One region of the Halopseudomonas salegens genome, then DNA from elsewhere that is predicted to be linked to it. Evidence: predicted binding sites of a transcription regulator. Region 1 holds the regulator's gene; each other region holds the start of a gene.
What was found. Region 1 encodes LexA, which represses DNA repair genes until DNA is damaged. Its sites were predicted from a motif close to CTGTNTNNNNANACAG; they were not measured.

Region 1 (3,222 bases):
GCAACCATGGGAAAGAGCAACGCCCATGGGCTGATCATCCGGGGTACCATGCAGATAAATGAAACGGCGTTGACTGTCACAGTCGCCACCCCGGTTGAAACCGGGCTGCTCTCCGCACAACCACAGAATCCGGGTCAGTATCCAGTCACGCTGTGGATGGCATGCAGCCAGCTCGGGACTCCAGACTTCACCGGTAGGCCGGCGACCGACAAAAACCGCACCCAACGGCTCACCGTCACCGATACGGGCACGAACGCGGTGCTGGCCGCGTGGTGTACAGCCACTGCCATCCATTTCCCCGGCACCATTGAGCGCCGTCGACACAGGAAAAAGACAGGATTCCCGGCCAGCACTAAAACCACGCAGGGTCTGTTCGGACAAAGAGATATGGATCAGTTCCAGGGCCATGGCACTCTCCGTTTGAAAGTGCACACGATAACGGATCAGCAAGGTTCAGGTAAGACTCGAAACAGTTATTGGCGAGAAGCAAAGCACTTCAGGCTTCGGTCAACTCCATGACAGCGTCTGCTGCATCGGCACGTTTGGCCGCACTGTCCGCACGCATACCTGCAGCCAGAAAAGGCACCATCATCTGCAATACCTGATCAATTCCGGTATGCGAGCCCAGCTCAGCCTCGGCAATCGCCCGCAAGGCTTTCATGCTGGACATGGTGAAGGCCGCACTGCCGAGCATGAAGTGAACACGCCAGAATAACTCCTGGGCCGGCAAATCGGGCGCCGCCTGATGCACCAATCCCATGTAGCGCTGGAACACCCCACCGTAGACTTCACCCAGGTATTTGCGCAAGTGACCCTGACTCTGACTGAAGGCCAATCCGAGCAGACGCATGAAAGTCGACAGGTCATTCCCGCTACGGGGTTTCACCAGCAGAGCCTGACGCACCAGCATGTCGAGTAGCTCTTCAAGCCCCGGCGCCTCCTCGTGTGACTGTCCGCGACGATTGAGCTCTTGCTCAAGGCTGCTGACAAAAGGATTCAGAAAACGCACAAAAACTGCCTGGATCAGCGCTTTCTTGGAGCCGAAATGGTAGTTGACTGCCGCCAGGTTAACCCCGGCCTTGCTGGTAATAAGGCGCAAGGACGTTTCTGCAAAGCCTTTTTCAGCAAAGAGTTGTTCAGCAGCATCAAGGATGCGTTCAACGGTTTCCGACTGGGCCATGCCAGACTCCACTGGATAAACAGATGTTTGAAACATACGTTTCAAACGCAATAGTGTCAAGCCTGATGACTGACGTTATAGAAACCTGAACGCGCGAGCAAGCAGCCCAGGCGCCTGGACCAGGTTCATCACTCGGGTGAATACCCATGCCTTGTATGGAACAAAGTCAACACAGCTACTTGCGCCCACACAACAACTGTATATAATCACAGCTACTGTATATAAAAACAGGGAAGCACAGCAATGCAAAAACTGACGGCACGGCAACAGCAGATACTCGCCTTTATCCGCGAATACATGGAAACCAATGGCTATCCACCTACCCGCGTCGATATTGCCCGCGAGCTCGGCTTCCGCTCGCCCAACGCTGCAGAAGACCACTTGCGTGCCCTGGCACGTAAAGGTGCCATTGAAATGATTCCTGGCGCCTCTCGCGGCATCCGCCTGCCTGATAACGGCGAAGTGAGTGACGAGAATCAGCTTCCCGTGGTTGGCCAGGTTGCCGCCGGTGCACCGATTCTGGCGATGGAAAACATTGAAGATCATTGCCGGATTGATCCCGCCTTCTTCTCGCCGCGCGCTGATTATCTACTGCGCGTCAAAGGCATGAGCATGAAAGACGTGGGCATTCTGGACGGCGACCTGCTGGCCGTTCATCGCACGACCGAAGCACGCAATGGCCAGATCGTGGTCGCCCGTATCGGTGATGAAGTCACCGTCAAGCGCTTTCAGAAAAAAGGCCGCAAAGTATCCCTGATTGCTGAAAACCCTGAATTCAGCCCGATCGAAGTCGATCTGGGCGAAGAAGAATTAGCCATCGAAGGATTGAGTGTTGGTGTAATTCGCCGCTGAGGAGAGAATCATGCAGTATCGCGCCCCACAGCAGAGCCTGACTCAGGCCGACCTGTTTCATAATGCCCTGATGGCCTCGGGTTTTCCTGCCCGACGTGAAACCAGACCCGTACCCAACCTGCCATCAGCTCACAACACAAGTGATAGCGGTTATAGCGAAATGGCGCTGAGCGGACAGCCGCAACAATGCTTGCAGTGGCTGGCACCGGTCCTGCGCGATCTGGCCAACACCCCCGGTGATCGCTGGTTGACCCTGCTCAACCCGCCACAGCTGGTTAGCCATGCGTGGCTGCGAGCTACCGGACTGGATCCGCAACGCATTCTGATTGTGCGCAGCAACGGCCGCATGCAGGGGAATCAGCTATGCCAGGAACTGCTCAGCCTGGGTTGCAGCCATACCGTGATCAGCTGGCTTTCGACTGATGCAGCCGTAAGCGCTCAACTGGAAAAGGCTGCCCGACAAGGCCAGTGTAAAAGTCTGAATATTCGTATGCCCTGAAACGGGCGATGAAAGCCTGACCACTACGCCGGCAGTCGGCCGGCGTCAATCAGGCATGCACTCAGTGCAGAACGCGGTCTTCCGGCAACTGATCATCATCTTCCATGACCTGCCCGGCCATTTGCATGCCGGCACTGATCATCGCCTTGGCCACCTCAATGTACTGTCCCTGCAGATAATCCTGTGCATCGACCGAAAACTCGATAACCAGCAAGGGCTCGCCATCGTCATCAGAGCGACGCAGGGCAACACGGCCGTCGGACAGTTCGACTATTTCGAGAAAGGGTGAAGGCATTGCGTGGTCTCCGAGCAGTTCAACCGCATTGTAACACAGCCGCCGCTACGACGCAGACGCTTACCACTCCTGCATCAGCTCCCGCTGTCGTGCACATAAAACCTTGATGCCCTGCAACGCAGCCTCCGCACGCTCGATTGACCAGGCAGCCGGCTGACCGCCCACCCGGACAATCAGCTCCGGCGCCTCTGGTTGGCTGCCTGCGACAGGAGGGGCCAGCAAGCTTTTCCAGGCCATCAATAGCGGCGCCAACCAGTCATCCTGGCGCTGCGCCAATTCCAGCAACTCACCCAATTCAGGCCCGGGAAAATCCGCCAGGCGCGAATCCGTCAGCAGTGCCTCGACATCCCTCACATCCACCAGCGGCCAACGGTAAAAATCCGCCACCTCATGGAT
Region 2 (3,222 bases), 1.3 Mb from region 1:
TCGATACCCAGTGACAGCGGCGTCACGTCGAGCAGCAGCACGTCTTTCACATCACCAGACAGAACCGCACCCTGAATAGCCGCACCTACGGCTACCGCTTCATCCGGGTTCACATCTTTACGTGGCTCTTTACCGAAGAATTCGGTAACGGCCTTCTGCACCATCGGCATACGGGTCTGACCGCCGACCAGAATCACTTCGCTCAGCTCGCTCATGTCGATACCGGCGTCTTTCATCGCTACCTTGCACGGCTCGAGACTGCGGGTGATCAGATCTTCAACCAGCGACTCCAGCTTGGAACGCGTCACTTTGACCGCCAGGTGCTTGGGACCAGAAGCATCAGCCGTGATGTACGGCAGGTTGACTTCGGTCTGCTGGCTGGAAGACAACTCGATCTTGGCTTTCTCTGCGGCTTCTTTCAGACGCTGCAGGGCCAGCGGATCATTGTGCAGATCCACACCGCTGTCTTTCTTGAATTCGTCAGCCAGGTAATCGATCAACCGGATGTCGAAATCTTCACCACCGAGGAAAGTATCACCGTTGGTCGCCAACACTTCGAACTGGTGCTCGCCATCCACTTCGGCAATTTCGATCACGGATACGTCGAAAGTACCGCCACCCAGGTCATAGACCACAATGGTGGAATCGCCACGCGCCTTGTCCATGCCGTAGGCCAGTGCAGCAGCCGTTGGCTCGTTGATGATGCGCTTGACTTCCAGGCCGGCGATACGGCCAGCATCCTTGGTCGCCTGACGCTGGCTGTCATTGAAGTAGGCCGGCACGGTAATCACCGCTTCGGTAACCGGCTCGCCGAGGTAGTCTTCGGCGGTTTTCTTCATTTTCTTCAGCACTTCGGCAGACACCTGCGGTGGTGCCATTTTCTCGCCCTTGGCTTCTACCCAGGCATCGCCATTATCCGCCTTGACGATTTTGTAAGGCACCAGCTTGATGTCTTTCTGCACGACTTCTTCGTCAAACCGACGGCCGATCAGGCGCTTCACCGCGAACAAGGTATTGTGCGGGTTGGTGACCGACTGGCGCTTCGCAGACTGGCCGACCAGGGTCTCACCGTCGTTACTGTAGGCGACGATGGACGGCGTGGTGCGCGCACCTTCCGCGTTTTCAATGACTTTCGCCGTGCCGTTTTCCATAATGGCAACACAGGAGTTGGTAGTCCCCAGGTCGATACCGATAATCTTGCCCATAATCTTCACTCTCCAAATCACTTGGCCGCGGAATCCCGGCGGCAGGGTTTAACTGTCATGCCCCGTTAATGGGGCCGCTGCGGCTGATTTCAAGCCTGCTCATCAATTGTCGGCGTTTCCGGCTTGGCGCTGGCCGCCTTGCTTACCACCACCATGGCCGGACGCAGCAAGCGTCCGCTCAGGGTGTACCCTTTCTGGAACACCTTGAGCACGGTATTGGGTTCAACCTTGTCACTTTCTTCCATGGCCATCGCCTGATGCAGATCAGGATTGAAGGGCTCACCCTCAGGGTTGACGACGGCCAGGTTGAAGCGAGCCAGCGTGTCGGCAAACATCTTCAGGGTCAGCTCGATGCCTTCTCGCATCGGCTTGATCGCCGGATCGTTCGGGTCAGACAATTCCAGCCCGCGTTCCAGGCTATCGAGCACCGGCAACAGGTCATGGGCGAATTTTTCCAGTGCAAACTTGTGCGCTTTCTCGACATCCTGTTCTGCCCGGCGGCGAGCATTCTGCACATCAGCCGCAGCACGCATTACCTGATCCTGCGCCTCGGCCAGCTGTTCTTCCAGGCTCTCGACGCGAGCCTCAAGATCATTCTCTGACGCCGCATCCTCCTGCTCGATCGGCTCGGCTGCCTGCTGATCCTGCTTCTGTTCATCCGCCATACTGATCTCCTGTAATGCTTGGGCGACAAGCCCGTTTGAGCGTTGACTGATGACCTATATGGGGACATGCAACCCAGGCTTCAAGGGTTAACGCCAGGGGATTTTCCAGCGCTTGCCAGACATGGAAAAAGTACTGTATAAATAACCAGACCGGATTTCGAAGGAGAGAGCCCATGCTGGTGCACCTTGCGGTGAACAATTACGCCATTGTCGACCACCTGGAACTGGACTTTCAGCAGGGCATGACCGTGGTCTCGGGAGAAACCGGCGCGGGCAAATCCATCATGCTCGACGCCCTGGCGCTCACCCTGGGCGACCGCGCCGACAGCGGTGCCGTGCGTCCCGGCAGCGACAAGGCCGACATCCTCGCCACCTTTGACATCAGCAACATCAGCGAAGCCCGGAGCTGGTTGCAGGAGCGCGACCTGGACAGCGATGATCAGGTCATCCTGCGTCGGGTGATTACCGCTGAGGGTCGCTCCCGCGGCTACATCAATGGCAGCCCCTGCCCGCAACAGGATTTGCGCAGCCTCGGCGAGATGCTGATTGATATTCACAGCCAGCACGAACATCAGTCACTGTTGAAAACAGACTCCCACCGCCGCCTGCTCGATGACTATGCCGGCCACGGCGATCTGGCGCGCCAGGTGCAGCTGGCAGCCCAACGCTGCCGGCAGACCGAGCAGGCCTTGCAGCAGGCCAGCCAGAGCAACGAGGAGCAGAGCGCGCGTCAGCAGCTGCTCAGCTACCAGCTGGAAGAGCTCGACAATCTCGGCCTGCAGGAAGGCGAATTGACCCAACTGGAACTGGAGCAGCGTGAACTGGCGAATGCCGAACAGATTCTGCATAACTGCCAGCAGATCACCAGCCTGTGCAGCGAAAGCGACAGTGGCAGCGTACTGCAATCACTGAATGCCAGCCTGAGCCGGCTCGATGGCATCAGCGAACACAGCCGCCACCTGCAGGAAGCTCAGAACCTGCTGGCCAGCGCGCAGATACAGGTCGAAGAAGCCATGGGCGAGCTGAACCGCTACCTGGATCATTTCGAAGCCGACCCCGCTCGCCAGCAGGACGTGGAAGAACGCCTGAGTGCCCTTTATGAACTGGCCCGCAAACACCGTATCCAGCCCGAGCAACTGGGCGAGCTGCAACAGCAACTGAGCGACGAACTGGAACGGTTTCAGCAACAGGATGCCGATACCGAACGCCTGCAGGAAGAGCTTCAGGCCTACCGCGAACACTATCGGCAACTGGCTGACAAACTGAGTGCCGCGCGCAGCAAAGCAGCCAGCAAGCTGGCCAAGGCGGTCAGCAGCAATATCCAGCAACTGGGCATGCCGGGCGGGCGGGTC
Region 3 (3,222 bases), 280 kb from region 1:
GCTTTTGGTGCTCTGGCAGGGTTGCTGCTGTTCATGGTGACGTTTTTTGCCGGAATCGGCTTTGTGACGACCAATGCGCTCACTGCAGCAGCCCTGTTTATCGTATTTGGTGCGGTCATCGGGATGCTGCTGGCCGGTCTGGTGTCATTGCGGCCTGACCACATGCCCTATCTGATGAAGGCCCAGGCAGCGCTGCGCGACGGAAAATCCGTTGTCACCATACATGCCTCCAGTATTGAGCAGATGAAACAGGCCAACAGCGAACTGGAGAAGCATTCAGGACAGGTGGTCAACTCGCTGTAGAGTCCAGCGCGGCTGGCCCGCACCGCGCATGACCCAGGCAGGGAATCCTGTTGCCGGTTGCCATCGAGGCCGGCACTGACAGGTTTCGATGGCTGGGCTGCGGGTAATGGCGCTAGTCGTGATCATCGACAGTCAGGTCTTGCCAGGTAAAGCCACGGTACTGCATAAAGCGTTGCTGCCTGGCTTTCTCTTTCCGCTCTGCGGCCACACCGTCCGGAAAGCGTTTGGCGAAAGCCTGCGCCGCTTTTGCTGGCCAGTCCCAATGCGGCTCATCCAGTACCTGTTCAATCAGGCTGCTGGCCACACCTTTCTGGCGCAATTCCTCTCGCAAGCGCAAAGGCCCCATACCGCGCTGGCTGCGCGCATAGACATACGCCTCACAGAAACGGGCATCACTGAGCAAACCTTCGTCTTGCAGCTTGTCCAGTTCGATTTCCGCTGCGTCAGCCGTGGCTCCGCGCAGTGTCAGTTTGCGCAGCAGTTCGGTATAGCTGTGCTCGCGCCGCGCCAACAGGTCCATTGCCGAGCGGCGAATGGCCTGAGGCGTTTCCAGTTGGCTGCGGCGAAACACTCAGTTCACACAACTGTTCAGGCGTCAGCACCGGACTTGGCATCAGCCTTGGCTTTGGCGCGCTCTTCCGGATTGCCGATCGCTTCTGGCTTGGGCATGAAGTGGTCACGAACGGCCACTTCAATTTCGCTGGCGACCGCAGGATTCTCTTCCAGAAACTTGGCCGCATTGGCCTTGCCCTGACCAATCTTGTTGCCCTGGTAGCTGTACCAGGCACCGGACTTCTCGACCAGACCGATCTGCACACCCAGGTCGATGATCTCGGCATTGTGGTAAATACCCTTGCCATACAGAATCTGGAATTCGGCCTGACGGAAAGGCGGCGCTACCTTGTTCTTTACCACCTTGACCCGGGTTTCACTGCCAACCACTTCATCGCCATCTTTCACTGCGCCGGTGCGGCGAATATCCAGACGTACCGAAGAGTAGAATTTCAGCGCGTTACCACCGGTGGTGGTTTCCGGGTTGCCGAACATGACGCCAATCTTCATGCGGATCTGGTTGATGAAGATCACCAGACAGTTGGCGTTCTTGATATTACCGGTAATCTTGCGCAGTGCCTGCGACATGAGACGTGCCTGCACGCCGACGTGATGGTCCCCCATCTCACCTTCAATCTCTGCTTTCGGCACCAGGGCGGCAACCGAGTCGACAATGATCACGTCTACCGCATTGGAGCGCACCAGCATGTCAGTGATTTCCAGCGCCTGCTCGCCGGTGTCCGGCTGCGACACCAACAGGTCATCGACCTCAACGCCCAGCTTGCCGGCATATTCCGGATCCAGCGCGTGCTCGGCATCAACGAAGGCGCAAGTTGCGCCAGCCTTCTGGGCCTGGGCAATCACTGACAGGGTCAGCGTGGTCTTGCCCGACGATTCCGGCCCGTAAATCTCGACGATACGGCCTTTCGGCAGCCCGCCAATCCCCAGCGCGATATCCAGACCAAGAGAACCGGTCGAAATAGCAGGAATGGCCTGGCGTTCCTGATCGCCCATGCGCATAACCGCACCTTTACCAAACTGCCGTTCGATCTGACCCAGCGCAGCGGCAAGGGCCTTTTTCTTGTTCTCGTCCATGTGTGCATCCTCTTGGGGTTGACGTGTTTCGACAAGACTACTGTATATATGGTCAGTATTATTCCACAGAAAATCGGCTGCGCCTACCCCCGATCTCGTTGTTCCCGGTATGGCGTGCAACCGGGTACTGGCAATGCCGCTTCAGGGCTAGCGATGGTCGCGAATACAGCAGCAAAAAACATTACACACCCCACTCGCGCGTCTGCGCCAGCAATCCCTCCAGCGCTCGCAAAACCGTTTGTGCCCGCACCGCGCGCCGGTCGCCCTGCAGACGCCGACATTCACTGATCACCTGCCCGTCCGGCCCGGCCCAGGCAAACCAGACAGTGCCGACCGGCTTGTCCGTACTACCGCCATCCGGCCCGGCGATCCCGCTTACCGCCACCGCTATCTGCGCTCCGGCCGCCTCCCGCACACCGCTGGCCATGGCGCGCACCACTGGTTCGCTGACAGCGCCATGCTCCTGCAGGGTGTCAGCGCTGACACCCAGCCAGCGCTCCTTGCTGGTATTGGCATAGGTAATGAAACCGGTTTCAAACCAGCCCGAACTCCCGCTGATCCGGGTAATGGCCTCGGCAATACCTCCACCGGTGCAGGATTCCGCGGTTGTGGCCTTCCAGCCAGCACGCTGCAGGGCATTGCCCAGACGCGCCGCAGCAACGTCAATCAGGGGGTCATAGTGCGACATGCGCATTCCTCTTTTGAAACCTGGATCGGACCAACCCTGACTATGCCAGCCTCCACCGCCAGATTCATCCCCATCAATCAGGCGATCCCGTTGATCGCCTGGCAGAAGCGATCATTGTCGGTCAGATTTTCTGCAGATCTGTAAGGCCGAGCCTGAAGACTTGGACTACTATGGTTTTTTGTCTTTCAACGCCTGCCGGGAACATAGCATCCTGGCGGCTTTTGCTCAGACGTGGACTTGCCAGCAGGGCAACTATTACAAGGAGAGAATCTTGCCGATCAACCAGACAGACACAAAGCGTACCAGCATCGATATCGGGCTTGGCTACTACGATGATATTGCAGGACTTTTCCGCTTTGGCGATGACAGCCCCGACCTGGAAGACACCATCACCTTCGTGTTCAGCCAGACGTTGCAACGAGACCTCTATTTTGGTTCCTGGGCACAGGCTTACCGCAACGGAAATGGTGAATACCGGCTGAAGATCACCAGCCCCTGTGATGATATGTCGCCTTACGAAACCCTGATCCCCCAATACATTGCTGCAGGCCAGGAAGCGCTGGCCAGCTACTACCGGAACATTC

Region 2: a site for LexA is predicted at 2,004-2,019, ahead of recN (DNA repair protein RecN). Genes of this name have one in related genera too.
Region 3: a site for LexA is predicted at 1,991-2,006, ahead of recA (recombinase RecA). Genes of this name have one in related genera too.

The regions. Positions count from the first base shown of each region.
Region 1 covers NZ_LT629787.1:1,225,143-1,228,364, reverse strand. The annotation lists gene BLU07_RS05465 (L,D-transpeptidase) at 1-408, opposite strand, end outside; gene BLU07_RS05460 (TetR/AcrR family transcriptional regulator) at 497-1,180, opposite strand; gene lexA (transcriptional repressor LexA) at 1,424-2,032, shown strand; gene BLU07_RS05450 (SulA-like leucine-rich domain-containing protein) at 2,043-2,531, shown strand; gene BLU07_RS05445 (hypothetical protein) at 2,593-2,826, opposite strand; gene BLU07_RS05440 (DUF6586 family protein) at 2,887-3,222, opposite strand, start outside.
Region 2 covers NZ_LT629787.1:3,738,804-3,742,025, reverse strand. The annotation lists gene dnaK (molecular chaperone DnaK) at 1-1,205, opposite strand, end outside; gene grpE (nucleotide exchange factor GrpE) at 1,295-1,921, opposite strand; gene recN (DNA repair protein RecN) at 2,044-3,222, shown strand, end outside.
Region 3 covers NZ_LT629787.1:947,680-950,901, reverse strand. The annotation lists gene BLU07_RS04295 (6TM ABC transporter family protein) at 1-303, shown strand, start outside; gene BLU07_RS04290 (regulatory protein RecX) at 416-874, opposite strand; gene recA (recombinase RecA) at 892-1,950, opposite strand; gene BLU07_RS04280 (CinA family protein) at 2,132-2,638, opposite strand; gene BLU07_RS04275 (alkaline phosphatase family protein) at 2,910-3,222, shown strand, end outside.